DNA from 2 places in the Stutzerimonas marianensis genome. Region 1 is predicted to be linked to the other one. Evidence: riboswitches for the same ligand, from Rfam matches in the RefSeq annotation. Region 1 holds a riboswitch; the other holds the start of a gene.
What was found. A riboswitch is a leader RNA that binds a small molecule or an ion and turns the genes downstream of it on or off. The one in region 1 is predicted to bind cobalamin.
Positions count from the first base shown of each region.

Region 2: it holds a riboswitch for cobalamin, as region 1 does, so the genes downstream of both, MST27_RS08815 (cobaltochelatase subunit CobN) here and btuB (TonB-dependent vitamin B12 receptor) in region 1, are expected to answer to the same signal.

Region 1 covers NZ_JALGRD010000007.1:92,587-107,517, reverse strand. Annotated here, with positions in the region: gene modA (molybdate ABC transporter substrate-binding protein) at 1-162, shown strand, start outside; gene modB (molybdate ABC transporter permease subunit) at 149-832, shown strand; gene modC (molybdenum ABC transporter ATP-binding protein) at 829-1,920, shown strand; gene MST27_RS13460 (adenosylcobinamide-GDP ribazoletransferase) at 1,925-2,656, opposite strand; gene MST27_RS13455 (histidine phosphatase family protein) at 2,641-3,234, opposite strand; gene cobT (nicotinate-nucleotide--dimethylbenzimidazole phosphoribosyltransferase) at 3,231-4,286, opposite strand; gene cobU (bifunctional adenosylcobinamide kinase/adenosylcobinamide-phosphate guanylyltransferase) at 4,283-4,804, opposite strand; gene MST27_RS13440 (cobyric acid synthase) at 4,830-6,281, opposite strand; gene cobD (threonine-phosphate decarboxylase CobD) at 6,278-7,270, opposite strand; gene cbiB (adenosylcobinamide-phosphate synthase CbiB) at 7,263-8,174, opposite strand; gene bluB (5,6-dimethylbenzimidazole synthase) at 8,171-8,821, opposite strand; gene MST27_RS13420 (cobyrinic acid a,c-diamide synthase CobB) at 8,818-10,113, opposite strand; gene cobO (cob(I)yrinic acid a,c-diamide adenosyltransferase) at 10,156-10,767, opposite strand; gene MST27_RS13410 (hypothetical protein) at 10,764-11,333, opposite strand; gene btuB (TonB-dependent vitamin B12 receptor) at 11,370-13,211, opposite strand; cobalamin riboswitch at 13,324-13,540, opposite strand; gene MST27_RS13400 (metallophosphoesterase family protein) at 13,684-14,487, shown strand; gene MST27_RS13395 (xanthine dehydrogenase family protein molybdopterin-binding subunit) at 14,491-14,931, opposite strand, start outside.
Region 2 covers NZ_JALGRD010000004.1:225,901-240,831, forward strand. Annotated here, with positions in the region: gene MST27_RS08795 (YhdH/YhfP family quinone oxidoreductase) at 1-298, shown strand, start outside; gene MST27_RS08800 (DUF934 domain-containing protein) at 646-1,146, opposite strand; gene MST27_RS08805 (nitrite/sulfite reductase) at 1,130-2,788, opposite strand; gene MST27_RS08810 (DUF2970 domain-containing protein) at 3,146-3,364, opposite strand; cobalamin riboswitch at 3,492-3,629, shown strand; gene MST27_RS08815 (cobaltochelatase subunit CobN) at 3,723-7,994, shown strand; gene MST27_RS08820 (MotA/TolQ/ExbB proton channel family protein) at 7,994-8,449, shown strand; gene MST27_RS08825 (DUF2149 domain-containing protein) at 8,442-8,741, shown strand; gene MST27_RS08830 (3-phosphoshikimate 1-carboxyvinyltransferase) at 8,751-9,194, opposite strand; gene MST27_RS08835 (leucine-rich repeat-containing protein kinase family protein) at 9,267-10,583, opposite strand; gene MST27_RS08840 (RNA methyltransferase) at 10,681-11,739, opposite strand; gene MST27_RS08845 (MFS transporter) at 11,792-12,937, opposite strand; gene MST27_RS08850 (DUF1883 domain-containing protein) at 13,087-13,389, shown strand; gene MST27_RS08855 (DMT family transporter) at 13,445-14,371, shown strand; gene MST27_RS08860 (acyltransferase family protein) at 14,497-14,931, shown strand, end outside.

The sequences.
Region 1 (14,931 bases):
CCCCGCTTCCATCCGCCGATCCGCCAGGATGCGGTGCTGTTGAACACCGCGGCGGATAACCCGGCGGCCCGCGCCCTGCTGGACTACCTGAAAAGCCCGGCAGCCACGGCGCTGATCAAGGGTCATGGCTACGACCTGGACGAGCCCGATGCTGCCGATTGACGAGTCCGGTCTTGCGGCGATCGGCTTGACGCTCAAGCTCGCCAGCGTCACCACGCTGATCCTGCTCTTGATCGGCACCCCCATCGCCTGGTGGCTGGCACGGACGGACTCGCGTCTTCGTGGCCCGATCGGTGCCGTCGTTGCCCTGCCGCTGGTGCTGCCGCCAAGCGTGCTCGGCTTCTACCTGCTGGTGGCCATGGGACCCAACGGGCCGGTGGGCCAGCTCACTCAGTGGCTCGGGCTGGGCACGCTTGCCTTCAGCTTCGCCGGGTTGGTGGTGGGTTCGGTGTTCTATTCCATGCCGTTTGTCGTTCAACCGCTGCAGAACGCGTTCGAGGCGATTGGCGAGCGGCCGCTCGAAGCGGCGGCGACGCTGCGAGCCAGCCCGCTGGATCGCTTCGTTCATGTCGTGCTGCCCCTTGCAAGACCGGGGTTCGTCACCGCCAGCGTGCTGGGGTTTGCCCACACCGTCGGTGAGTTTGGTGTCGTGCTGATGATCGGTGGCAACATTCCGGACAAGACCCGGGTGGTCTCCGTACAGATCTACGATCATGTCGAGGCCATGGAATACGCCCAGGCGCACTGGCTGGCCGCCGGCATGCTGGTCTTCGCCTTTGTCGTCCTGCTGATGCTCTATGGCGGCCGGCGCGCCCAGGTCTGGCGCGGATGAACGAGACGCCCCGTACGATCAGCGCCCGCCTCCAACTGAATCAGGGCGGCTTCAGCCTCGACGTCGACCTGCACCTGTGCGGGCGCGGTGTGACCGCCATTTTCGGGCCCTCCGGTTCGGGCAAGACGAGCCTGCTGCGCTGCATCGCAGGCTTGGAGGCACAGGCCGCCGGGCGCATCGAGGTCGATGGCGAATGCTGGCTCGACTCCGCTCGCGGCCTCTTCGTGCCGCCTCATCGCCGGGCGGTCGGCTATGTATTCCAGGACGCCAACCTGTTCAGCCACCTTTCGGTCCGGCGCAATCTGGAGTTCGGCATGAAGCGCGTGCCCGTCAGGAGCCGGCGCGTCGCCTGGGATCAGGCCGTACAGCTACTCGACCTCGACGCCTTGCTCGAGCGTGCGCCCGACCGGCTCTCCGGCGGTGAACGCCAACGCGTGGCCATCGCCCGCGCACTGCTGACCAGCCCTCGTCTGCTGCTGATGGACGAACCCCTGGCGGCGCTGGATGCGCAACGCAAGGCGGAAATCCTGCCGTATCTCGAGCGCTTGCACGAGCAGCTCGACATCGCCACCTTCTATGTCAGCCATGCGCCCGACGAGGTGGCGCGGCTGGCCGATCATCTGGTGCTGCTTCGTGACGGAGCCGTGTTGGCGCATGGCGAGCTGGGTGAAACCCTGGCACGGCTCGACCTGCCTACTGCCTTCGGTGACGAGGCCGGCGTGGTGATCGAATCGGAGATCATCGAACACGACCCGCACTACCACCTCACCCGGCTCGGCTTTGTCGGCGGTGAGGTGTTAGTGGGGTTGCGCCACGAGCCGGTCGGGCATCGCCTACGCTTTCGAGTCCATGCCCGGGACGTCAGCCTCGCGCTGGAGCGGGCACAGGGGACGAGCATCAGCAACCTGCTGCCGGTTCGTGTCGCGCAGCTCGCCGAGGCGGACACACCGGCCCACGTCCTGGTGCGTCTCGATGCGCAGGGCACGGCTGTGCTGGCACGCATTACCCGGCGCTCGGCGGATCAGTTGGCGGTCGCGCCCGGCAAGCAACTGTGGGCGCAGATCAAGTCAGTCGCGCTGCTTGATTGAGGGTTCAGACGCGCAGGGCCAAACCGACCAGCACCGCGCATTCGACCAGCTCCAGCATGGCGCCAGCGGTATCGCCTGTCGTGCCGCCGAGGCGCCGGCACATCGCACGCCGCGCCAGCATGCCAACCAGCAGCGCAACGGCCAGTGCCAGCCATCCGGCGGTGCCCAGCAGCACACACCCGATTGCCACCGCCAATAGCACCCACCGGGCCTCTCGGCGCGGCAGGTGCGTGGACAGCACCTGACCCAACCCGCCCGGCCGCACGTAAGGGGTATACAAGAACAGTGCGGGCAGCGCGGCCCGCCCGAGCAAAGGAGCCAGCAGCAGCGCCACCCGTTCGCCTTCGCCGAGCAGCACCCAAAGGGCCACGAACTTGAGCAACAGCAAGAGGATCAGCACCACGACGGCAGTCGGACCGCTGCGCGGATCCTTCATGATGTCCAGGGTCCGCTGGCGGTCGCCGAACCCGCCCAGCCAGGCGTCCGCACTGTCCGCGAGCCCATCCAGGTGAAGCGCGCCGGTGAAGGCCACCCAGACACTCAACACCAATGCTGCCGACAAGGCCGGCGCTGTCTGCTCCAGCACCAGGGCGAGCAGCCATAACCCGACCCCGAGCAACAGCCCCACCAGGGGATAGAACGACAGTGAGCGGCCTATGGCATCGGCCGAAGGCATATCGCGCAGGCGAATCGGCAGGCAGGTGAGAAATTGCAGCGCGATCAGAAAGGAAGACATGTCTCTTCCAGCCAGAGCGTTGCGTCGCGAAAGCCCACATTCAGCCCGAACAGGCTGGCGTGCCCAACCTCCACCTGAAGCAGCCTTTCGCGCGGCAGGCCGCGCGCTTCGGCAAGCAGCAGGCGCATCACGCCGGCATGGGTCACCAGCAAGATCCGCTCACCGGCCCAACGGTCGGCGAGCCGTTCCAGCGCCGTCAGCACCCGAGTTTCGAACACCATCAACGACTCGCCGCCGGGGGGCGTGAAGCCATAAGGATCCGCCCAGAAGCGGCCCAGCTGCTCGCTTCGGTCGAGCATGAGTTCAGCCGCGGTCAGGCCTTCCCATGCGCCGAAATCCAATTCACGAAACGCCGGCTCCACCTCCAGCTCGAGGTCTTGTCCCTCGGCCAGCTCTGCTGCGAAACGGGCGCATCGCTTGAGTGGCGAGCTGATGATGCGCGACCAGCCCGCCCGCTCGGCAACAGCCCGGCGCATCTGCTGCCAACCCTCGGCGGTCAGCTCGTCATCGAGACGGCCTCGAAAACCTCCCCCCCCCGTCGTCTCGCCATGCCGCAGCATGTCCAGATGCAGGTTCATGCGGACTGACCGGCTACAGCCGCCTCGGCAAAGGTGGCCATTTCATCGTGCAGGGCACAGGCCAGTCGCAACAAGGGCACCGCGAGCGCTGCCCCGCTCGCCTCACCCAGCCTCAGCTCCAGATCGAGCAGCGGCTGGGCGTCTAGCGCATCGAGGACCGCCAGATGTCCGGGCTCTGCCGAACGATGGGCGAACAGCAGCCAGTCACGACAACCGGGGTTCAGGCGCACCGCACAAAGCGCCGCGACACTGCAGATGAATCCGTCGACCAGCACGACGATGCCCTGCTGCGCGCACGCCAGATAAGCGCCGGTCAGCGCCGCCAATTCGAACCCCCCGAGCCGCTGCAGCCAATCCAGAGTGTCGTGCGGGCCGGCATGCCGCGCCAGCGCACGCTCGATGACGGCACGCTTGCGCGCCACGCCGGCGGCGTCGAGCCCGGTCCCGGGGCCGGCGAGCCGTTGCGGATCGCAACCGAGCAATGCGCACGCCAACGCCGCGGCCGTGGTGGTGTTGCCGATGCCCATCTCGCCACCGATAAAGAGTTCGGCCTGATGCTGCGCCTGCGCCCGATGCACGCTGTCGCGCCCCGCCGCCAACGCTTGGCGGCAGGTCTCGGCCGACATCGCCGGCCCCTGGACGAAATTCGCCGTACCCGGCCCTAGCGCCAGATGCCGTACCCCAGGCAAGGGCCCAACCGGATGAACCGTGCCGAGGTCGACCACCTCGAGCGCGGCCGACAACGCCCGCGCCAGCACGCTGATCGCAGCGCCACCACGGACGAAATTGGAGAGCATCTGAGCAGTCACCGACTGGGGGAAGGCAGAAATACCTTCGGCCGCCACCCCGTGATCACCAGCGAAAATGCTGATCCATACCCGGTTCAAGGCGGGCCGATCGCGCCCCTGGAGCCCGGCCAGAACCGGTACCAGGGCCTCGACCCGGCCAAGCGCACCAGGTGGCTTGGTCAGTTGGGCGTCACGACGCCGTGCGCGCTCGCGCGACGCCGAATCTGGCACACGGCAGGGCGCCTGCCACCAGGGTTCGTTCACAAGGGTTCTCCTTTCAGGATCATCGGCAATCCCGCCACGGTAAAGACGACTCGGTCGCTACGGGCGGCGATGGCCTGGTGCAGCCAGCCAGCCTCGTCGACATAACGGCGGCTCAGTTCACCCATGGGCACCACGCCAAGACCGGTCTCGTTGCTGACCAGCAACACGCGACCGGGCAAGCCGTCCAGGCAGTCGAGCAGCGCGTCGCGCTCACCGGCCAGGCGCGCCCTATCCTCCAGCATGAGCAGGTTGGTCAGCCAGAGGGTCAGGCAATCGACCAGCAGACAGCGCTCATGATCGGCGTGCTCACGCAACACCGTCGCGAGCGCCAGCGGCTCTTCCACCAACGCCCACCCAGCCGGCCGCCGCGCCCGGTGCTGGTCGATACGTGCAGCCATTTCGCTGTCCAGCGGCTGACTGGTGGCGATGTAGGTCACAGCCAGGCCGCTGTCGCTGGCGAGGCGCTCCGCCAGGCGGCTCTTGCCGGAGCGAGCACCACCGAGAATCAGGTCAAGCATCAGGTATTCCTCGCGCAGCGCGGCATCACAAGCCGCAGAGTTCGCGTAGCCGGTCGGTGTCCAGATGACGATCGATCAGGTCGGCGAGCCGGTCGATGTCACGCTCTCGCAAGCCGTGGTAGTCAATCCGCTCCACCGAAGCCAGCCCGGCCCAGCGCAGCAGCGCGGCACAGGCATCCGCCCCCTCGAACAAGCCGTGCAGATAGGTCCCGAAAACCTGGTCGTCGTCGCTGACGGCACCGTCGGCGCGGCCATCATCCAGGCGCACCGCTGCGCGTGCAGTCTCCGGGACCCGGGTGACACCGGCATGAATCTCGTAGCCGGTCACCTCGACATCGCCAAGACAAAGCCGCCCACGAACGTTACGCAGCTGCTTGTGCGCCGCCAATTCGGTGTGCAGGGGCAGCAGGCCGAGCCCGTGACTGACGCCTGCCGGTCCTTCCAGACCAAGCGGGTCGGCGACCGACTCGCCAAGCATCTGCAGCCCGCCGCAGATACCCAGTAGCTTGCCGCCGTAGCGCAGGTGCCGCTGGATGGCGCGGTCCCAGCCCTGCTCGCGCAACCAGGCCAGATCGGCCCGGACGCTCTTCGAGCCGGGCAGAATGATCAGGTCCGCCGACGGAATGGCTTCGCCAGGCCCGACGAAACGCAGGTCCACCTGCGGATGCAGGCGCAGCGGATCGAAATCCGTGTGATTGCTGATGCGCGGCAGCACCGGCACCACCACGCGCAGGCTCGACTCAGCCTTCGGCGCCTGGCGCACATCCACGGCATCTTCGGCCTCGAGGTGCAAGTCCATCAGGTAAGGCAGCACTCCCAGGACCGGCTTGCCGGTACGCGCCTCGAGCCAATCCAGTCCCGGCTGCAACAGGGCGATGTCGCCACGGAAGCGGTTGATCACAAAACCCTTCACCCTGGCCTGCTCGCTCGGCGACAACAGCTCCAGCGTGCCCACCAGATGCGCGAAAACACCGCCTTTGTCGATATCGGCGATAAGGATGACCGAGCAATCGACCGCCTCGGCAAAGCCCATGTTGGCGATATCGTTGGCGCGCAGGTTGATTTCCGCCGGCGAACCCGCGCCCTCCACCATGACCACCTGATAGGTCGCGCTCAGGCGCCGGTGGGACTCCAGCACCGCCTGCATGGCGACGCGCTTGTAGTCGTGGTAGGCCGTAGCGTCCATGCAGGTCACGGCACGGCCATGGATGATCACCTGGGCGCCGACGTCGCTGTTGGGCTTGAGCAGAATTGGGTTCATGTCGGTGTGCGGCACCAGACCGGCGGCCTGTGCCTGCACGGCTTGGGCGCGACCGATTTCGCCGCCGTCCACCGTGACCGCGCTGTTGAGCGCCATGTTCTGCGGCTTGAACGGGATCACCGCCACGCCCTGTCGCTTGAGCCAGCGGCACAGGGCGGTCACCAGGGTGCTCTTGCCGGCATCGGAGGTGGTGCCCTGCACCATCAGGCTGGTCATCCGCGAATGGCCTGGTAAAGCGTCAACGCCCTCGCCAACCGCGCCCAGCCGGCCTCGTCCGGCGGCAGCCCGAAGCGCAGGCTGGAGGGGTAACGAAAGCGTCGGACGAGAATGCCCTGACAGCCGAGAAACTCATGCAACATGTTCGCCTCCTCGGTCACGACCCATTGAAACAGGGCGCAACCGCCGGTCGGTGCCAGCCCTTGCGACGCCAGCAACTGCGCCAGGCGCTCGGTGTCCGCCAGCAGGCGCTGCCGTTGGCGCTGCTGGCCGGCACTGTCAGCCAACAGCGCACGGCCCAGGAAGCGCGAGGGGCCGGCGACCGACCATGGCCCAAGCATCCGGTCCAGCGCCTGCAACAGATCGGCTTCGGCGAGCACGAAGCCCAGCCGCGCACCTGCCATCGCGAAAAATTTGCCAAATGAACGCAGCACGATGAGACCGGGCAACTGACTGTGCACCGCGAGGCTGTGTTCCGGTGTCGCATCCATGAAGGCCTCGTCGACGACCAACCAGCCCCCGCGCTCGGCCAGCCGCGCATGCCAGTCGAGCAGCTGCCCCGGTGACAACAGGCGACCGGTCGGGTTGTTCGGATTGACCACCACCAGTACATCCAAGTGGTCCAGCGCCCGCGGCACGCTGCCTTCACTGAATTCGCTCAGCCGGTGACCTTCACGACGCCAGGCTTCGGCATGCTCCCCGTAGCACGGAGACACGATGCCGACCTGTGACCGCCGCCGCAGCCGTGGCAAGGCCTGGATCGCCGCCTGCGAACCGGCGACCGGCAGCAGCGAAGCCACCCCATAGTGATTGCGAGCGACCGCATCGAGCTCGTCTTCGACCTCCGGTAGGCGCAGCCAGGCCTCGCCCGGAACGCTGGGAAGGTCGAATCCATAAGGGGCGATGCCGGTCGACAGATCCAGCCAGTCGGCCAGTGGAATCTCGAACTGCCGCGCCGCGGCGCGCAGCCTGCCGCCATGTTCAAGCATGCAAACCGGCCCCCACCAGTAACACCAGGATCCAGACGCCGACACCCGCCCAGACCATGTCCAGTGCACGCTCGATGTCGCGTGGCCCGGGTGAATCTCCCTCACCCAGCACCGGTCTCTGGTGCAGTTCGCCGTGATAGATCGCCGCGCCGCCCAGGGTCACGCCAAGCGCCCCAGCACCGGCCGCCATCACCGGGCCGGCGTTGGGGCTGTCCCACAGCGGTGCCTGGGTGCGCCAGCAGTGCCGAGCGCGGCGCGTCTGCCCCAGCACGGCATAGGTCAGAGCCACCAGCCTGGCCGGGACGAAGTTAAGCAGATCGTCGATGCGCGCCGCAGCCCAGCCGAAGCGCTCGAAGCGCTGGTTGCGGTAACCCCACATGGCATCGAGGGTGTTGCTCAGGCGATACAGGACCACGCCGGGCGCGCCCGCCAATGCAAACCAGAACAGTGCCGCGAAGACGGCATCGCTGCCATTCTCCAGCGCCGACTCGGTCGCGGCACGGGCGACGCCCTGCGCGTCCAGCTCACGGGTGTCGCGGCTGACGATAAAGCCTACGCGTCGACGCGCTTCGGGCAGGTCGCCCTGGCGCAACGCACGTGCGACCGGCAACAGGTGATCGCCCAGGCTGCGCAAGCCCAGCGCGAAGTAGAGCAGCAGAATCTCGACCAGCCCGCCGATGCCGGGCAGGCGTGACAGCAACCAGGCCAGGGCCGTCAGCGGCAACACAGCGAGGCACCAGGCGGTCACGCCATGGCTGCGCCAGCCTCGCCCATCGAGCCCGTTGAAATGGCGCTCCAGGGTATCGGCCCAGCGTCCGAACGCCACCAGCGGGTGTCCGCGTCGTGGTTCGCCGAGCAAGGCATCCATACCGATGCCAGCCAGGCAGGACAACGCCAGGCTCATGCCGGGTTGCCCCAGCAATCGAGGTAGGAAAGCTCGGCCAGTGGCCGTGGCTGGGCCCAGCCTTCGAGCGCCAGCATCGGCGCGGGATAGAAGGTCTCGACCGGACCTAAACAAAGGATCGCGATGGGCTTGGCACCCTCGGGCATCTGCAGCAAGGCGGCCAGCTGCGCAGGATCGAACAACGAGACCCAGCCCATGCCCAGCCCTTCGGCACGCGCAGCCAGCCAGAGGTTCTGAATCGCGCAGGACGCCGACGCCAGGTCCATTTCCGGCAACGTGCGGCGGCCGAAGATGTGTTTCTCGCGGCCATCCATCAGCGCGACGACCAGGACTTCCGCACAATCACGGATGCCCTCGACCTTGAGTTGCATGAAGGCGTCGCCGCGCTCGCCCAGCGCGGCCGCCGTGTTAAGACGCTCTGTCTCCACCAGCTCCGCGATGGCAAGGCGAAGTGCGGGTCGGCGGATACGCACGAAACGCCAGGGCTGCATCAACCCGACGCTCGGCGCCTGATGAGCCGCTTCGAGCAGGCGAGCCAGCAGTTCGGGAGCAATCGAGCCACCGGCGAAATGCCGCATGTCGCGCCGCTCGGCGATAGCACGATAAACCCCGGCACGCTGTTCTTCGGTAAAGACGGGATCGGTCATGGCGTCAGCAGGGCCGCAGCGGCCACCGGATCGGATGGCATGTAGAAATGAATGTACGAAGCCGTCAGGCGGCCCTGACGATACACCGCTTCGGCGGTGCGTTTGTAGTTCGGGCATTCGCCGCGCGCCAGTGGCTGCATCGGCGAGTCGAGCGCCGAGTGATGATAGGTGTGCCCGCGCAGTCGACCTTCCGGTAACTGCACCTCCTGGAGGGCCAGCGCGGCCAGGCGCTTCTGCATGCGCGCCTCACCGGGCAGCAACCCGAGCATATCCTCGCGTGCGCCCTCCCGATCAGTCAGACCCTCGAGCAAGTAGAGCATGCCGCCGCACTCGGCCAGCGTAGGCTTGCCGGCGTCATGATGGGCGCGTATCGCCTCCCCCATGGCACGGTTGCGAGCCAAAACCTTCAGATGCAGCTCCGGATAGCCACCGGGTAGATAGAGGCTATCGACGGCCGGCAGACGCGCGAACCTGAGCGGTGAAAAGAACAGCAGCTCAGCGCCCATGGCCTGAAGCAGATCGATGTTGGCCTGATAGACGAAGGCGAATGCGGCATCGCGTGCCACACCGACCCGCACGCCTTCGAGCAGCGGCGGCCGATCCAGGACAGCCGGCGGTGAGAAACAGACCGGCGCGGGCAGGTCACCGCCTGAACTCTCGGCCAAAGCGTCCGCCGCGGCGTCGAGGCGCGCATCCAGATCGGCCAGCTCCTGTGCTTGCACCAGCCCGAGATGGCGGCTCGGTAGGCCGACCGCTTCACTGCGCGGCATGGCCCCGAACCAATCGATGTGCGCCGGCAGGCAGTCGCGCAGGATTTCGCCATGACGGGGGCTGCCGACACGGTTGGCGAGCACGCCGGCAAACGGCAGGTCCGGCTGATAGCTTGCCAGGCCATGAGCGAGCGCGCCGAAGGTCTGCGCCATCGCGGACCCATCGACCACGGCCAGCACCGGGACGCCGAAGTGCCGTGCCAGATCCGCCGCCGATGGCGTGCCGTCGAACAGCCCCATCACCCCCTCGATGAGGATGAGGTCCGCGTCCCTTGCCGCCTCCCAGAGCAGACGCCGGCTCTCGGCTTCACCGACCATCCAGAGATCGATCTGGTAGACCGGATGACCGCTGGCGCGGGCCAGCACCATGGGATCGAGAAAATCCGGGCCGCATTTGAAGACCCGCACCCGCCGCCCCTGCCGCGCATGAAGACGCGCCAGACCGGCGGTGACGGTAGTCTTGCCCTGGCCGGACGCCGGAGCAGCAACGAGCAATGCAGGACAGTGGCGCGCTTCATTCATCCGCGAGCATCCTGTCCGGCGCTCCGGTGCTTGCTGGCGGCATCAGAACTCGATTCCCTTCTGCGCTTTGACCCCGGATTTGAACGCGTGCTTGACCAGGCTCATCTCGGTAACGGTGTCGGCGGCCTCGATCAGCGCAGGTGGCGCGCCCCGGCCGGTCACCACTACATGCTGCAGCAGCGGCCGCGATTCGATATCGGCCAGTACGGTGTCGAGTTCCAGGTAGCCGTACTTCAACGCGATGTTCAGCTCATCGAGCACCACCAGGCCGATCTGGGGGTCACTCAGCAGCTCGACCGCTACCGCCCAGGCCTCGCCAGCCTTGGCAATGTCGCGCTGACGATCCTGGGTTTCCCAGGTGAAGCCCTCGCCCATCACGTGGTAGCGAACGTCCTCGGGGAACCGCCGAAAGAAATTCTCCTCGCCCGTGCTCGCCGCACCCTTGATGAACTGAACCACGCCCACCTTGATGCCGTGGCCGAGCGCACGCGCCACCATACCGAAGGCCGAGCTGCTCTTGCCCTTGCCGTTACCGGTGTGAACCAGCAACAGGCCATATTCGTCCTGGGCCGCGGCGATCTTCTCATCGACGACCGCCTTCTTGCGTTGCATCCGCGCGCGATGCCGGGCGTCGCGTTCAGCCGACTCGGTCATGCGCGAGCCTCCGCCCGCTGAGCGCTGACGCCGCGCAGGCCGACATAGAGCGCCGTCGCGACGCCGACGTAGAGCGCCATGTTGGCGAGGTTGCGCGGGTAGTAATGGAGGATCCGCTCAGCCAGTTGCGCCAGCGTCGGGTCCGCATACTGGCCTGAGAAAAACAGATAGCCACCCCCGGAGAAGAGGTAACCAACGAAGGCGCTCAACGCCATGCACGCCATCAGCGTCGCCAGACTGTGCCAATGCGCCTGGTGCAGCCGGGCATAGGTGCGCCCGCCCAACCAGAGCGCACCGTAGGCCGGCAGCAACAGCCAGTAGGAGGGCGACAGGCAATAGCTGCTGGCGGTCTGCCAACCGACGCTTGCAAGATCCAGCAGTGACGCCTCCACGAACAGCATGGGGAAAACCCAGCGCGGCGCCAGCAAGATTCCCGCGACGAAGAACACCGCCCACGAGGCGCTCGGCAGGTTCACCGAGGCAAGATGCTGCCCGCGGGTCACGGCCATCAGCGCCACCAGGGCGACGCCAACGGCCAGTTGGGCTCGGGGGGACAGTTTGATCATGCGTGTTCTCCTTCGGTTTCGTCGCACCCTGTGCGATCAGAGGGCCTGATAGCGAACGGTGAAATAGACCGCTTGGCCAGGCTGGTTGTAGCCGTCAATGGTCTGGTAGTTGGCATCCAGGAGGTTGGCGACACGCGTCTGCAGTCGCCATTCCTGATCGATACGGTACTCGGCGCGCAGGTCGAGGGTCGCGAAACCGCCCAGCTCGGTCTGGTTGGCTGCGTCATTGTAGCGGGCGCCTTCGGCATGCAGGGTAGCGCCCACACTGAAGCGATCGAACGCGCGGTCCATTTCCAGATTGAAAAGCTGTTGCGGGCGGCGCGGCAGGCTTCGACCGTTGTTGGCACCGTCCGAACGGTTTTCCGCTTCGAGCAGGGTTGCATTGGCGCTCCAGAACCAGCCCTGCCAGTCGCTCGCCATATTGAACTCCGCCCCATGGATCAGGGCCTCGTCCACGTTGATATAGCCGTTGTTGGGGCCCGTCGCGGCGATCAGGTTATCGATCTCGTTGCGGAACAGGTTGACGCTCCAGCTGCCCCAGCCAGGTTGCCCTTCGAGACCGACCTCGAGATTCTTCGACTCCTCGGGTTCCAGGTCCGGGTTGCCCTCGTACATGCCGAAGAAGCCAGGGTAGTAAAGCTGAGTGAAGGTCGGCGCCTTGAACGCAGTGCCGTAGCTGACATAACCGCGCAGGCTCTCGGCCAGCGCATAACCCAGAGCAACCGCGCCGGTGTTGTGGCCGCCGAAGGTTTCGTTCACGTCGCGGCGCGCGTTGAGCTGCCAGTCGAACCGGCCTGCGCCCCCCAGATATTGAGCGAAACCACCATTGTTGTGCCGTGAATTCATCTGGTAGTCGGAATCGCTGCTGAGCTCGTCCTGCAGATAGTCGTACCCCAGGGTCAGGGTGTGCCGCTCCGCCAGCTCGATGTCGTTCTGCCAGGAAAACTGGTCGCGGCGGGAATCGAAGCGTGACGAGAAGCTTCCGTCGCTGTAGCTGTCGCTCTTGTCCTGGCTGCGCCCGGCTTGCAGCGTGACCATCCAGTTGTTCAGCGGCGCATAGCGTGCGCTGCCTCCGACGACGTGTTGTTCGCCGTCCATGTAGGCGTCATCGCCGCCGTCGTATTCGTTGTGCGTCTTGGCCCGCAGCAGGTTGCCGGCCAGTTCCAGCCCGTTGTCGAAACGGTAGCCGACGTTCAGCGAGCCGGCCAGATTGCGATAGCCGTCGGCGTCCGGATCGTTGGAGAAGCTGTTGTGATTGGTCGCATCGATCCCATCGGTGTCCTCGCTGTTGATACCCAGACTGTACCAACCCTTGCCGTCACCTCCGGTGATCCCCGCACTACCGCTCAGGGTGTCATGCGTGCCATAGCCCGCCGAGAAGAATGGTCGCGCGCCCTGCCCCTCACCCTTGCGCGTGAATATCTGGATGACGCCACCGATGGCTTCAGAACCGTAGAGGCTCGAACGCGGCCCTCGTACCACTTCGATACGTTCGATCAGCTCGACCGGAAAGTCCTGGTAAGCCGCAGCACCGTTGCTGACGGCACCGACCTTCACGCCATCGATGAGCACGATCATGTGGTCGGAGTTGGTGCCACGCAGAAAAAGGTTGGTGGTCTTGCCCGGACCGCCATTGTTGGCCAGCGACAATCCCGGCACACGGCGCAGAACGTCCGGCAGCGAGGTTGCCTGGCTGCGCTCGATCTCCTCCCGGTCGATGACGGTCGTTGCCGCCAGCGCCGGCGTCGGCGTATCGACTCGAGTGGCCGTGACGACGGTCGAGTCGAGGTCGAGCGAGGTTTGCGCAGCATGCGCGAAGGTGAACGGCGCGAGGCCGAGCAATGCAAACGCCGCGGTTGTATTGAATGACTTGCAGATCAAGGTGGGGTCTCCGTCGTGCCCGCCGCACGACATCCAGTCGATAAGGGCAGACGGAAAGGGGCGACAGGAATGCACCCCACGGGCGCACGCCGATCAGCGCCCACCGCGCTGCCGTGAAGTGCGACAGGCCGGTCTCCGGGCTTGCGAGTGGACCCTTCGGGGTCCGAGAACCGCGCCTTCCCGTGCCTGCGGCACAGTGGCGTCGAGCGGTTCGTGACTCGCCTACCGTTGCGGGGGCAGCGCCGGAATCTTCTACGAATGGACCGGCTTCCCTGTTTCACCCGACTGGCGTTTCGCCAGGGGGCACCTGAAGCAGCGCGGAGGTTAGTCCAAGGCCCTGTGCCGCGCAACCGAAAGCGATGTCGCCCGGGGATGCGAAGCGCTTTTACCGGAACGCTGGCGCGCTCCAGGCTTCGAATAGGTTAACGTGCCCCCGGAAACCGGAATCCCGAAGAGAAAACGCCAGCCAATGACGATCATCGTGCAGATATCCGACACCCACTTCGGCACCGAGCAGCCCGCTGTCGTGGAGGCCATGGAACGCCATGTGCGCGAGCACGGCGCGGACCTGCTGGTCTTCTCCGGCGACATCACCCAGCGCGCCCGCGCCAGCCAGTTCGCTGCGGCACAGGCCTTCGTCCAGCGTCTGCACGCACACGGCATTCCCGAGACGCTGGTGATCCCGGGCAATCACGATATTCCGCTGTACAACCTCTTCGCCCGCTTCCTGACGCCCTATCACAACTACCGGCGTCACTTCGGCGACGATCTGGAACCCACGTTCGAAAACGACGAGGCCCTGATCATCGGCCTCAACACCACCCACCCCAGGCGCCACAAGGACGGTCTCGTCACGCAACGGCAGGTCCAGGCGGTGCGGGACAGGCTCAGACGAACCAGCCACGACAAACTGCGTATCGTGGTGGCCCACCAGCCATTCGGCGCGATGGTGCTGAGCGACCTCAGCAACCTGCAGCACGGAGCCGACGCCGCCCTGCACTGCTGGGCCGATGAAGGGCTCGACCTGGTGATGGGTGGGCACATCCATCTGCCTTACGTACTTCCGCTGTCCAAGCAATACACCGCGCTGTCGCGCGAAATCTGGATGGTGCAGGCAGGCACGACCTTGTCTTCACGGGTGCGCGGCACCTCACCTAACTCATTCAATCGGCTGAAGCTACACGCGGGGCCTGACAAACACGCCTGCGTCGAACGCTGGGACCTGCTGGATGACACCTTCGTGCTGGGCTCGCACTTCAACCTGCACTGGTAGACGTCACGCCTCGTCCCGAGCAGCCAGGAGGCGCTGCCGGGTGAACGGCACTTGACGGAGCCTTAGCCCGGTGGCGTCGAATATGGCGTTGCCGATGGCAGCGGGCACCGGCGCGGTGGTAGCCTCGCCAGCGCCAAGCGACGGTTCGTCAGGACGATCGATCAACACGATGTCGACCTGCGGTATCTCGGCAAAAGTGATCAGCGGGTAGGCACCCCACTCCAGGCTGGTCACCCCCTCGCGACCAAACCTGACCTCCTCTTTCAGTGCACGACTGGTCGCCTGGAGAACGTTCCCCTCGATCTGGTTGCGGACGCCGTCGGGATTGATGATCAGCCCGCAATCGTGGCCTACGACCACCCGCAACACCCTCACCCCCCGCTCGCTCACCTCGACATCGGCCACCACGGCCACGTAGGCGTTTTCGTTTTCGTAACGGGCGTA
Region 2 (14,931 bases), on a different contig from region 1:
CGTCGTCAAGTCGCTGCGCCGCGGGGCGAGTGTCGCCTGCTGCGGCCTGACCGCGGGAACCAGCTTCCAGGCCAATGTGCTGCCGTTCATCCTGCGTGGTGTCAACCTGCTTGGCGTGGACTCGGTCGAGATCCCGTTGGTGGTGAAAGCCTCCATGTGGGACAAACTCTCGTTGCAGTGGAAGGTGCCGAACCTCGCTGACCTGGTCCAAGAGGTCACGTTGGATGAGCTACCGGGCGCGATCGAGCGCATCCTCGCCGGCGGGCAGGTGGGGCGGACATTGGTGCGACTGGACTGAATGCCGCCGTTCCGCCAGCTATTGTCCGAATAGCCAAAACCGATTTCTCTGATTCGAGTGATTCCAACAAGCTAGCGCCAGGTCATCACGCGAAACTCAAGGAGTCGGCTTTGAAAGCATTGGCAGAAAAGATCAAGGAAGCCTTCGGCAGTAAAGAGGCGACCAAGGGCGAGCAGCCCGAACATCCGAATTTCTGGATGTACCCGCGGACCTGAAAAGGGATGCCCGCCTCGCGAAACCCTGCTACGGCAGGGTTTCGCGTTTCGGGATTGTCGTACGGGGACGAAGGGGTTGGATGGGCCAGCAACATGCCGTCTTGCCGGCACGATGCAGGCCCGGTTGAGGGGTCAGGCCTGGCGGCGGCGGAACAGGGGCAGCGGCTCGTCCGCGGCGGGCTGATAGGTCACCGAGAAGTCTTTCAAGCCTTCCAGTGCATCATAAGGATCCCGATCGGCACGAATGGCGAAGGCGTCGAAGCCACAGCGACGCATGTAGAACAGCTGGTCCCGCAATACGTCGCCAATCGCCCGAATTTCGCCCTTGTAGCCATAGCGTTCGCGCAGCAGGCGGGCGCTCGAGTAATGCCGCCCATCGGTGAACGCCGGGAAATTCAGTGCGATTACCTGGAAATGCTGCAGGTCATCGGCGATGTCCTCCACCGCCTCATCGGCTTCCAGCCAGATGCCCAGCCCACCGTCACGCGCCTTGAGGGCATGAGCATGGTCGAGCCACAGCTGAAAGGGCACGATCAGGTCATCGCAGTTGGACAGTTCTTCGAGTGTCACGTCCTTGGGCAGCAGGTGCCAGGTTTCGTCAACGACCTGGTCGTTCTTAATGATTCGCTGCATAGACGCGCTCCTTGAAGGGGTCAATGCCGATCCGGCGGAAGGTATCTAGGAATGACTCGTCCTCGGTACGTTGCTCGACATAGACCTTGATGATTTTCTCGATCACGTCGGGCATCGCATCCTGCGCGAACGAAGGGCCGAGAATCTGCCCGAGGCTGGCATTGCGGCCCGAGCTACCGCCGAGCGAGACCTGGTAGAACTCCGCACCTTTCTTGTCCACGCCGAGGATGCCGATATGGCCGACGTGGTGGTGGCCGCAGGCGTTCATGCAGCCCGAGATGTTCAGGTCGATTTCGCCGATGTCGAACAGGTAATCCAGATCGTCGAAGCGACGCTGGATTGCTTCGGCGATAGGAATCGACTTGGCATTGGCCAGCGAGCAGAAGTCTCCGCCCGGGCAGCAGATGATGTCGGTCAGCAGGCCGATATTCGGCGTTGCGACGCCCAGCTCCCGTAGCTCGTTCCAGAGCTCGAACAGGCGAGCCTGCTCGACGTCCGCCAGGATCATGTTCTGTTCGTGGGAGTTGCGGACTTCACCAAAGCTGTAGCGATCGGCGAGGTCGGCAATGATGTCGAGCTGCTTGTCCGTGACATCTCCCGGAGCGACGCCGGTGCTCTTGAGCGATAGCGTAACGGCGGCGTAGCCCGGTTTCTTGTGTGCGACCACGTTGCGCTGACGCCAACGGGCGAAGCCGGGATACTCGGCGTCGAGTTGTGCGAGCGCGGCGTCCTGATCCTCGAGAACCTGGTAGGCCGGATCCACGAAGAACTGGCTGACGCGCTCGACTTCGGCCTCGGTCAGGGTGTTCGGGCCGTCCTTCAGGTAGGACCACTCGGCGTCGACACGTTCGGCGAACACCTCGGGCGTAAGCGCCTTGACGAGAATCTTGATCCGCGCCTTGAACTTGTTGTCGCGGCGGCCATAGCGGTTATAGACGCGCAGAATGGCATCGAGGTAGGTCAGCAAATGTTGCCAGGGCAGGAACTCGTTGATGAAGCTGCCAACGATCGGCGTGCGGCCCAGGCCGCCGCCAACCGAGACGCGGAAGCCCAATTCGCCTGCATCGTTCTTCACCGCTTCCAGACCAATATCGTGTACTTCGATGGCGGCGCGATCGCTGACCGCACCGTTGACGGCGATCTTGAACTTGCGCGGAAGAAAGGCGAATTCGGGGTGGAACGTCGACCACTGACGGATGATCTCGCACCAGGGCCGTGGGTCGACCAGTTCGTCGTGCGCCACACCCGCAAACTGGTCGGTCGTGGTGTTGCGAATGCAGTTGCCGCTGGTCTGGATGGCGTGCATCTGGACGGTCGCCAGCTCGGCGAGGATGTCCGGCACGTCTTCGAGTTCTGGCCAGTTGAACTGTACGTTGGTCCGGGTACTGATATGGGCGTAGCCCTTGTCGTAGTTGCGGGCGATTTCCGCCAGCTTGCGTACCTGCTTGGACGACAGTAGCCCGTATGGCACGGCAATGCGCAGCATGGGCGCATAGCGCTGAATATAAAGGCCGTTCTGCAAACGCAGCGGGCGGAATTCCTCACCACCGAGTTCGCCCGCCAGGTACCGGCGGGTCTGGTCGCGGAACTGACGCACGCGATCCTCGATGATGTGTTGGTCGTACTGGTCGTAAACGTACATGGGGTGTCCTGTTCTCAGGGCTGTCTACAGCTTTCTGCGCGCACGGCCGCGCACCCATTGAGGGAGGGCGGCAAGATACCAGCTAGCAGTTATGCGCAAAAGTGATGTTTGGGAATATGTTTAGAACGAAACACCGCTTTTTGGGAATTTGCACGCCTGGCCTTGAGCGCCGCGCAGCGGTGGTCTTAACTCCAGGCAGAACGCCCTGATCGACGCTGAAGAAACCCCATAAAGGAGCGCAGCCGTGTCTCAGCATCATGGTAATGACAGTCGCGCGGACGCCACCGCGATCTTCTTCATCATTCTGTTGGTCGTCGCCACGGCCGTGTTTTGGGTCAGTCATCAGTAGCGGCCTCGCTACAGGGCTACCAGATACAACACCAGCTTCACGACGCCGAGCAGCACGAGCACGAACAGCAGGGTGAATCCAAGGCCTAGCAGAATAAAGTGGCTGGGTTTGCCGTGGCTGAAATCACGAACACGGTTCTTCGCGCTCTGTACGCCCAGGGCGCCAGCGAGGACGCTTTGCAGCATTTGCCGCAGCGTGAGCGATTTAGGGGGCTGCTCGTCATTCATCCGGCAAGGCTCCAAGGTCTAGATTGAAGAGTCTAGCCAGCTCTGCCACCCACGCTCACCGATTCCGATAACGGCTTGATCTAACCAGGGGGCGCGCGTAAGGTTCGCGCGGTCGGTCACGAGGTGGCCGGTTCAATGGAGTGCGCGGTGCCCGGATCACGGTTCGGGTTGAATGGGAAATCAGTAGAAAGCTGATGCTGCCCCCGCAACGGTAAGGTCGACTCGTTCGACCGAGCCCGATACCAGCCCGTACTCCCCAAGGAATTGTCGCGGTGGGCGACATCCTCAGAAATGGCTCGCACCAGCTGCCTGGTTGTGGGTTTTCTGCCGCCCACGCGTCCCGATACGGGAGTGGGGCATGTCTTCGTCGATGCGCGGCCTATGCGCAGCCTTGTTGATGTTGCTGGCGCAGCCAGCGTTCGCGAACCAGATCAACGCCATCATTTCGCAGTACAGCGCCGCTGAATTCGCATCGGCGGTGGTGCGCTTCAAGCAGCGCCATCCGGGAATAACGGTAGCTGCGCGCACGCCCGAGCAGCTGTCGGAAATGAACGATGTCGAGGCTGCGGAGTGGCTTGCCAGCGGCGACGTCTTGCTGGTGGTAGGCGTATTTGGCGCAGAGGTAGATCGCTTGCACCGATTGCTCCAGCGCCCTGTACCGGCTGATCGGGTCATCATGCACAGCGACCAGTCATTGGTTGCCATGAGCCGTATCGATGGCCAACCGGTGTTTCGCGATGCCGAGCACGCTACCCGGCTAGGTGCCGAAAAGCCTGGGGAGGACCTGGTCGGCTGGGCCCGTCAGTTGGGCGACGCCAACCCCGGGCAGGCCAGTTGGATCGAGGCGCGCAGCTATTGGCTCGGAGGCGGCAGCGAGAATATCGCGCGGCTGCTGGGTTGGCTTTCGGACCGAGGCGGAGCGACCGAGGTCCTGCCCCCCGAGCCTCGTCCTGCGTTGCGTTTCTACCAGGATGGCCGCATCACCGATCCCGCCAGGCTGGCCTGGCGGGGCGAGACGCTGGTTGCCGTGGTCGACCATGGGCGAGCGGACCGCCGAGGCGATGCCGATCTCAACGATGCACTGTGCCAGACGCTGCAGCAGCGCGACATCGCCTGCGTCAGCCTGTTCGCCGCCTGGGGCGAAGGTACGCTACAGGCGCTGCGCTGGCTCGAGGGTGCCGAACACCCACCGCTGGCCGCCGTCATCGTGCTGCAGGACTTCGTGCTTGGCGGCGGTGAAGGCCGCGAGCAGGCGACCGATCTGCTGAAGAAGCTCGACGTGCCGGTGCTCAAGGGGTTGCGCCTGGATGACCGTGACGGCGAAGTCTGGCAGCTTTCGAGCGATGGCCTCGGGCGCGACAAGGTGCATTACCAGCTAGCCATGCCGGAACTGCAGGGTAGCAGCCAACCGATGGTGCTTGCGGCCTGGGCGTCGGCACAGATCGACCCGAATTCCGGCATCCGGTTCGGTTTCAGCCAACCGCTGCCTTCGCGGGTCGAGGCGATCGCGGCGCGCGTGCACCGCTGGCAGCGGCTGCAGCGCAAAGCCAACGAAGACAAGCGCGTCGCCATCATCTACTACAACCACCCACCGGGCCGGCACAATATCGGCGCCGACAACCTCGACGTACCGCAGTCGCTATTCGCCATTCTGAATCGCCTCAAGGCCGAGGGCTACCAGACGGGCGAGCTGCCAGACTCGCCCCAGGCGTTGCTCGCCATGCTGCAGGCGCGCGGCGTGAACCTGCCAGAACAGGGCGACGCCCTCGCAGAGATGGCTGGCAAGGTAGAGGGCCTGGAACGTGACGCCTACCTGCGCTGGTTCCGAGGTCTGCCGGCGGCGCTCCAGGCGGAAATGGTGCAAGGACCGCTGGGTTACTGGAACGCGCAGATGCGGCGCGCACTGCAGGCTTCGCAGTTGGATATCGCCAGTCAGACGCTGCGCAGCGGGTCGAGCGAGCTGCACCATGTGCTCGACGGTATCGATCATCCCAACCGGGCGCGCGCACTGGACCTCTTGTCGCAGCTTGAAGGGTTTTACGAGCGCGCCATGGCTCAACCCGGGCTAGCCAATTGGACCGAGGCCGAGGAGCTGATCGAGGCCTTGGCGGCGACTGGTATCGAAGGGCTGCGCGGATGGGGCGACGCACCGGGCCAGGTCATGGTGCAGGGCGACCGGATGATCTTCCCCGGCTTGCGTCTGGGCAACATCTTCATCGGTCCGCAGCCGCCGAGGGGGTGGGAGGTCGACGAAGAGTTGCTGCACGCCAATCTGGTCTTTCCTCCGCCTCATCAGTACCTGGGTTTCTACCACTGGCTACGCGACGAGTTTCGTGCCGACGCGCTGGTGCATCTGGGCCGGCACTCGACCTACGAGTTCCTGCCGCGCCGCCGGGCGGGACTGAGCGCGGAGGATTATCCGATGCAAATTGTCGGTGACCTGCCGAGCATTTACCCCTACATCGTCGATGGCGTGGGCGAGGGGATCCAGGCCAAGCGCCGGGGGCTGGCGGTGATGGTCGACCATCTGACGCCGCCGCTGGTCGCGACGCCGCTGTATGACGACCTGCTCAAGCTGCGCCAGCTCATCGAGAGTTTCGAGGCCGGCACCGGCAGCAGCGAGGGGCCGGCCCGGCGCGCGACCATTGCCGAGATCAAGGCGTTGGTGAGCCGATCGGGCCTGGAGCCTGAGCTGCGTGAGTCGATGGCCGATCCGCTGGCGGCGCGCGGTATAGATTTCGAACAGGTCGACGACGAGTTGCTGGTCCATGAGGTTGGCCATTACCTGACGAACATCCAGGAGCGCTTCATGCCGCTCGGGCTGCATGTCTTTGGCAAACCGTGGTCCGAGGAAGCGGTGGATACCCTGATGGCGTCGATGGGCACCGGCAACGCACATCACCGCCAAGCGCTGATCGATTCGCCTGCGGCCGAAATGCAGGCACTGGTGCAGGCGCTCGAAGGGGGCTTCGTCGCGCCGGGCAAGGGCAACGACCCCATTCGCACCCCCGAGGCGCTGCCGACGGGGCGCAATTTCCATGCGCTGGACAGCAGCCTGCTGCCGAGCCGAATCGGCTGGGGCATCGGTCGGGAAATGGCCGATCAGGCCCGTGAGCGGCCGATGCAGGAGGGCGGCCGCGAAGCCGTCATCCTATGGGCGTCTGACACGGTGCGGGACGAGGGGGCGATGGTCGCCTTTGGCCTTTCGCTGCTGGGTGTCGAGCCGGTCTGGAACAGCCGCGGCATCGTCGAGGGAATCCAGCGAGTGCCGCTGGCAGCGGATGAGCAGCGGCGCGACCTGATGTTCACCACGTCAGGATTGTTTCGCGATCTGTACGCCGATCAACTCGCATTGCTGGAGCAGGGCGTGCTCCTCGCGCTCGATGGTGCCAGCGAGACCATTCGCAAGGATTACCCGGCGTTACGCACGGCGCTCGACGCTGCGCTGCAGCCGCTTGGTGAGCGTGCCAACGGCGGAGACGAGCCGCTCGAGCGAAACCTGGTTGCCGCGCACTGGGTCGTCGATGCGGCGCGGCGGCTCGACGCTGGCGCCGATGCGACAGAGGCGGGGCGGAATTCGGCCCTGCGTCTTTTCGGTGTGGCGCCCGGCACCTATGGCGCGGGCGTCAATACCCTGGTCGAACGCTCCGGCAGCTGGGAGGCGCGTAGCGAACTGGTGCAGAGCTATGTGAGCCGCATGGGCCATGCTTACGGTATGCAGTATGCCGGCGAGCCCGTGCAGGACGTGTTCGCGGACAGCCTCAAGCAGGTCACCCGAACCTACCTCGGGCGCTCGAGCAACCTCTACGGACTCATGGATAACAACGACGCCTTCGACTATCTGGGCGGGCTGAGCATGGCCGTGGAGCAGCTGGCCGGCAAAGCGCCGGAGAACATCGTCAGCTGGCACAACGACCCGACCAGGGTTCGGCTCGAGCCCCTGCAGCAGGCACTGCTGGCCGAGCTGCGGGGTCGCTTCCTCAATCCGGCCTGGATCAAGGCACTGATGCAGCACGACTATGCCGGTGCGCGCACCATGGGCAGCGAGTTTCTCGAGTACCTGTGGGGCTGGCAGGTGACCAATCCCGAGATCATCCAGGACAGTGCCTGGGAGGAGGTCAAGGCCGTATACCTAGACGACCGCCATGGCCTCGGTCTCGACACCTTTCTCGAAGAAGGCGCCAACGTGCACGTGAAAACCAACATGCTGGCGATCATGCTGGTGGCGATCCACAAGGGGTTCTGGGAGGCTGACGAGCCGACGCGCCGGGCACTGGGCGACGCGTTCGCCAGACTGGTCGGCGAGCACGGGTTACCCGGAGGTGGCCACACCCGTCCCGATCACCCGATGCTCGACTGGCTGTTGCCGCAGCTTGACCCGGCGCTGCGTGAGCCCTTGCAGGTGCGTCTGGAGGCGGCTCGACGGCAACAGGAAACGAGCGCGGCACCGCGCAGCATCGCCGAGATCCAGCCCGAGTCCAGCGAGCGACCTTCGGAGGCTGAACAGGCGGCGGAGGGGGGCGACAGCAGTGCCAGCCAGTACCTATGGATCGTCGCGGCGATCTTCCTGTCCCTGCTGGCCACGGGCGTATGGCGTGGTCGCGGAGCCTCGCTGCGGAGGAACGCCTGATGCTCGATCATCACCTGTTCAGCTGGCTGCATCTGCTGGTCGGCTGGCTGTTGCAGCCGGTGACCTGGGCGCTGTTCGGTCTGTTGGCACTGGCCATTTGCGACGCCGGTGTGGCTGGCGGCGAGCGGCTGGGCGGGCTGCGTCGCTGGCGGCGGTTGGCCTCCGCCGAGATAGTCCGTCGCGCCCGTCGTCGCCTCGATCGTGCGGACCTGATCGCCCGCGTCGGTCCCATGCTCGGCCTCATGGGCACGCTCATACCGCTGGGCCCGGGTCTTGCCGCGCTGGGCGATGGCAATGTTCAGATTCTCAGCGTGGCGATGCGCGTCGCGTTCGACACGACAGTGCTGGGCTTGTTGATCGGCATGTTCGGGTTCGCGCTGGGCCGTTTGCGCCGGCGCTGGTACGACGAACTGCTCGATGAGGTCGAAGCGGCCGAGGTCCGTGCGGATGAGTAGACGTTGGCGCTCCAGCCGGTTCGCAGCCGGTGATGATGACCCTCTCGGCCCATTGGCCAATATGGTCGACGTGGTGCTGGTCTTCGCCTGCGGCTTGATCGCAGCGCTGGTCGCGCAGACCGATCTGCTCGAACAGCTTCGCGCCGCTCGGCAGCCTGTGGCGGTCGAGCGGGGCCGCGAATTGCCACGGCTGCCGGACAGCCTGGACGGCGAGGCCGGGCAGGGACTGGAGAGCGTCGGGCAGGTCTATCGCGACCCGGCGACCGGCAAACTGATCCTGATCGGAGAATGACGCGCCGAACTAGCGTCCGCCCTTGAACCAGTCCCATAGCCCCAGCGAGTAGTTCGGCAGCAGATTGATGCCGAGTGCGGACTTGATCAGATAAAGCGCCACCAGCCCCACCAGCATCGAAAAGAACAGGAACAGCGTGATCATTCCCGCCTTGGCGGCGAGTGAAAGATTGCGTTGTGCCCGGGACAGGTTGCGTTTGTTGCGACCGCCGACCAGTACGAAGTAGTACTGGTTGCTCCAGAGGCTGAACGTGCCGCGCAGATCAATCTTGTGGCGGCCCCAGGAGCGCGTCGCAAAGGCACTGCGCAGGCCTTCGAGCTGGTCATCGGAGAAGCTTTCCCGCAGATGTTCGGGCAGTCGCTGCTTGAGGCCCATGATGAACGGGTCTCGCGTCAGTGCGCCGTCGTCCGGTGCGGTGTAGGGCGTGCTCGGAGGGGTGTCGGAATGGGACATGGTGTCAGGAAGCCGTCGGAACCGTGGAAGTCGGTCCCTGCATGCAACTACCTGGCCGCTTTGCTGTTCGGGTCATGCAATTGCCTCGATTGACCGGTGCAGCTCGGCGAAATCAGGTCGATCGGCGGGGCGCGCGAGCAGGCATCGGGCCTTCAGTTCGGCCAGGCAGCGCAGGCGTGGGTCCTGGTCGGCCGCGTCGCAGCGTTCGAGCAGCTCCTCCAGCAGACAGCCGAAGGCTCGCGCCTCGATCCGCTGCAAGGCTGAGCCTTGTCGACTGTGGGGGTCATGGAAGGACGCCGCGCCAAAATCGCTGAGAAGGGTCTGCCCGCCTGGGGCGACCAGCAGGTTATGCGCATAGAGATCGCCGTGCAGGATGCCGAGGCTGTGCAGATGGCGCACCACATCAGCCACGCTGGTGGCGATGCGCAGGACCTCGTCGAGGCTGAAACGACGCTCAGGCGCATAGCAATCGCGCGTGCAGCTGGCCAGCGAAGGCGGTCCGGCGAGCACGGCGAAGGCGGGGTCGATGAGCGCCATCAGCAACCCGGGCCTTTCATCGGCGCTCACGGCCAGCGGACCGGCGATCGGGATCAGGTTCGGATGCGCGCCGGCTGCGATGCTGGCCGCCATCTCGCTGTGCGGCAGGCCGTCGCTTGTCACGCTGCCCTTGAACAGCTTGACTGCCATCGCGCGCGGCCCGGCGGATTGCGCCCAGCGGGCGCGATGCACCACGCCCGAAGCACCCTGGCCGAGCACCTCGCCCAGCTCGACTTGGCTTCGGTCGATCGGCGGCAGGGGATGCTGCGCCAGGATGGCGTCTTCCATCGCGTCGCTGAAGGCGTTGCCGGCGAACGCCAGCCAGGCCAGCCTCGGCATCGCGAGCAGCCAGTCCGGCAATTCGTTGAGGCGGTTCGCCGCGATCCGCAGCAGTTCCAGGTGTTCGCACCGGGAGAGCGTCTCGGGTAGCGCACTCAGGCGGTTGCCGGCCAGCATCAGTTTCTGCAGGCGGCTGCATTGGCCAATCTCGGCTGGCAGGGCTTCGAGCTCGTTGTCGGTAAGGATCAACCAGCGCAGCGACAGCGGCAGCGCTTCGGCCGGCAGGACGCGAATCCGGTTGGCCTTGAACCCGATCATTTCCAGCCGGGGGCACTGGCCAAGCACCGACGGCACTTCGGTAAAGGCATTGTTCGAGCAGAACAGGATGCGCAACCGGTGCAGGCGAGGCAGGTCGTCGGGCAGGCGGCTGAGGCGGTTGCCGGACAGGTTGAGCACCTCCAGCGTGTCGGCGAGGTCGAACACTTCCCGCGGCAGGCTTTCCAGATCTTCGGACAGGTCCAGTCGGGTGATGCCGGCCAGTTCGCCGCGCTTGAGTTGGGCCAAGGTATGCATGCTGTTCTCACGCCCGAAACGGGCAAGGGGCGGGCACCGGGAGCGGCGCCGTGCGATGAAAGACCGATGCGCTAGGACAGCGAAGAACGGCAGGTGTTCAGCGCAGCGGCTCGGGGTTGGGCGCTTGCATGCGTTGTCGACGTGCCTGAACGATGCCCTCGGCACGGGCGCGCAACTGGCCGCAGCCGCCATCGATGTCCTGGCCGGCGGAGTTGCGCACCTTGGTCAGCACGCCGTTGGCATGCAGGTAGCGCATGATCTGGTGAATGCGCTCGGTGTCGGGACGCTGGTAATCGTCGTGTTCATGACTGTTGTAGGGGATCACATTCATGATCGCGAACTTGCCGCGCAGTAAACGAATGATGCCGTCCATTTCTTCGGGGCTGTCGTTGATGCCTTTGAGCAGCGTCCACTGGTACTGGATCGGGTAGTCCACCTGGCGTGCATAGCGCTCGCCCAGTTCGACGAGTTCGGCGGGCTCGAACACCGGTGCGCGGGGTAGCAGGGCCTGGCGCAACCGGGTATCGGTGCTATGCAGCGACAGGGCCAGCGCCGGCTTGACGGCCTGCCGTGGCAAGCGCTCGAAGACACGCCGGTCGCCTACCGTCGAAAACACAAGGTTTTTGTGGCCGATGCCCCCATCGGTGCCCAGAACGTCTATCGCCTCGAGCACGTTGTCCAGGTTGTGCGCCGGCTCGCCCATCCCCATGAAGACCACTTTCTTCACTGTCCGGACGCGCCGCGCCAGTGCGACCTGGGCGACGATTTCCGCACTGCCGAGTTGGCGCAGCAGCCCGCTCTTGCCGGTCATGCAAAAGACACAGCCAACCGCACATCCAACCTGGCTCGAAACGCACAGTCCATCGCGCGGCAGCAGGACGCTCTCCACCATCTGCCCGTCGGCCAGGGTGACGAGCAGCCGCGCCGAGCCATCCGCGGCGGGGTGCTCCGAACTCACCCGCGCGAGGCGATCCAGCGCCTCCTTGACCCCAGGCAGGCCATTACGGACCGACAGCGGCAGGAAATCTTCACTGCGTTGATGGCGTGTGCCGGCATCCAGCGCCTGCCCGTTGAGCCAGGCACGGGTCAACCGTCCGATATGGACAGGCTTGGCGCCGAGTTCGGCAAGTTGTTGGTGGATATCGTGGATGCGCATAGGGCGCGCATTCTAGCCAAACGACCCGGCCGGGTCTGTAGCATGCTGGCGGTTAATCGGTGAAACGGCGACAGCCCAGACACAGGCCGAGCAGTAGGGCGGCGAGCAGGGCGAAAGCGAGCGTCAGCGAGGCATGGTGCGCAATCACTCCAATGACCGCCGGACCGGCCAGGACACCGGCGAATCCGATGGTGGTCGCCGCGGTGATCGCTTGATTGACCGGCATTGCCTGCTGGCGGCTGAGTGAAGAAATGAGCACCGGCGAAACGTTCGCGCATCCCAGGCCGCAGAGACCGTATCCGAGCAGCGCCAAGCCCCACTGATCGGTAACCAGCGTCAGGACGATACCGGCGGCGGCAAGCACTCCACCGAACCCGATCACACGCGCCGTGCCCAGGCTGCTGACGACCGGCGCACCGAGAAAGCGCCCAAGCGTGACCATCAGAGCGAAGCTGGCGTAGCCGAGCCCGCCTTTCGCCACCTCGAGTGCCTTGGTCTCGGTAAGGTACAGCGCGCTCCAGTCCAGTACCGCGCCTTCCGCCAGGTAGACGATGAAGCACAGGCTGCCCACCAGAAGCACCGGGCCAGAGGGGCGCCTGAAAGCCACGCCGCCGGCCGGGGCTCGTTCGCGCAGCAGGCCGGGGGATACGGCGAGGTTGGCCAGTACGATCAGGCCGATCATGAGCAGCGTCCCGGTAGCCGGGGCCAAGCCGAGTGTGAGGGCGCTGGTCAGGGACAGCGCGCCACAGATCGAGCCGAGACTGAACATGCCGTGGAAATTGGACATGTAGCGCTTGCCCGTATCACGCTCGACCATCACGCCCTGGATGTTGAACGCTACGTCGATCACGCCAAGGCTGCCGCCAAAGCAGAACAGCGCCACGGCGAGAATGGCAATCGAGTGAGTCAGTGCCATTGCAGCCAGTGCGAGCGCAAGCAGGGCGACGCTACCCAGGATCACCGGACGGATGCCCTGGCGGGCGACGAGCATGCCGGAGAGCGGCATCCAGGTCAGCGACCCGATACCGACGCACAGGAGCAACATGCCAAACAGCGCATCGCTCATCTCGATGCGGGCGCGGACGAAGGGGACCAACGGCGCCCAGACGGAGAGTCCGAAGCCAGCCATGAAGAAGCCGACGCGGGTCGCGCGCCGGACCGATGGCGAGGCGGCGGGTGCCTGATTCGCCGGGACCATAAGCCGTACTCTCCTGGAAAAAAAATTCCGCCAGCGATCGTGGCGCGCGGCATTGTGTCAGAAGATCATCGACCCGCCGAGCCGTACCGGCCTGCCGGAGTGGCTATGGTAATCTGCGCGCTTTGCCAGATTGCGGCCCGGAGCGGTACATGAAGTTCATCCACCAGCGCGAACACCTCAATGAAGACGATTTCGTGATCATCGAATGCTCGCAGCCTTGCAACATCCGCCTGATGAACGACAAGAACTTCCGAAGCTTCCGCAACGGCGGGCGCCACACCTACCACGGCGGCGCGTTCGACAAGTTTCCCGCACGCATCAAGGTGCCGAGCACCGGCTTCTGGAACATCACCCTCGACACCGTCTCGCGGCGAGCCATCAGCGTCACGCGCAAGCCGACGCTGACCCACAAGATCAGGATCGTGCGCAACTCGCCCTCCGAGCTCAGGTAGTGGCCGGTCCCGTCGACCTGCAAGCCATCGGCGCGGTCCTGTGTGGAGCCGGTCGATGATCGATCGCCGTCGTACTGTTTCGCTGGCTCACCTGGGCATGCTGCTCTGGGCACTGCTGGTGGGGTTGTCGTTTCCCGCCGTCGGCTTGATGAGCGAGGGTCTGCCGCCGCTCTTGCTCACCTCGATTCGCTTCTTCATCGCCGCGCTCGCGCTGTCCCCCTTGCTCTGGCGCCACGCTGGCGGCTGGCCGGAACGCTGCGCGCTAGGGCTCTATGCGCTCATGGGGCTGAGCCTGGCCTGCTTCTTCGGCGCCATGTTCTGGGCCGCGCATCGAGTCAGTGCGTTGTCCATGGCGACACTGTTCGTCAGCGTGCCGTTGCTCGCTTACTGCATCGGACGTGGGCTACGGGTCGAGCAACCGGCCGGGCGGCTGTTGGCGATCCTGGCGTTGGGTGCCGTTGGCGCGCTCGGTCTGGCCTGGGCCGAGAACGGGGGGGACTTCGCGGGGCTGAGTCTGGGTGTGGGCGAGCTGGTGTTCTTTGGCGGCTGCGTCGCCTCGGCGTTGTATCCCGTGTTGAGCAAGTGGGGGCTTCAGCGCGGTTGGCTTGCCAGGCAGGCCGGGCTTAGAACCTTCTGGAGTCTGCTGATCGGTGCGTTGTTGATCGGTACCTTCGGCCTGTTCGTCGAGGAGCGAGGGGGACTCCTGCGGATGACCCTGAGCGACGCCGCGCTGGTGGCGTATCTCGGCGTGTTCTCCAGCGGCGTGACCTTCTTTTTGCAGCAACGCGCCACAGCCGTGCTCACGCCAGGCGCGGTGACCGCGTACAGCTATCTGGTGCCTTTCGTATCGATGCTGCTGCTGTTTTTTGCTCAGCCCCAGCGGATTGGATGGCATTGGCTGCCGGGCAGCATGCTGGTTCTGGTGGCGATCGGATTGCTGCTGCGCCAGGGTGCCGGGACGCCTGAGTCGCTGCATGACTGAACGACCCGGCGCGACGCCTGTCAGCAGACACAAGGTGTCGAACGGAGGCGACCGCAGGTGAAGGCTTAGGAGCCAGGAGGGCGTCCGCAGCCATCCGAGGTCCACCGGAGGTAGATTCGTCATCCATGTCTGAGCCAGACAATCAGCAGGGCAAGAATCGCAACATCCAGTTTTTGAGAGGGCTGGCCATTATCCTGGTGCTGTTCGCGCATGGCTCGGTGATGCTGGTGGGTGAGGAAGCGGTCTACTGGGATTCGGTGCTTCAGCACATCCTTCCCGGCGTTGGCGTCGACCTGTTCTTCCTCATCTCCGGCTACCTCATGGGCGTTACCTTTCTGCGCAAGCAGAGGCAATTCGACCTGATTGCAGTCTACGGCTTCTACAAGAAACGCATTCGTCGAGTGCTGATACCAACCTGGTTCTGGGCGGCTGCAGTGGTGCTCCTGGGGCTGCTGGACCTGATCGACGGCTCACCCGCGTACGGCATGCAGGCCATTGTCGGTATCGCCAGCAGCGCGGCGTTCTTTCTGGCGAACGTCTACAACGCCCTGCACGAAACC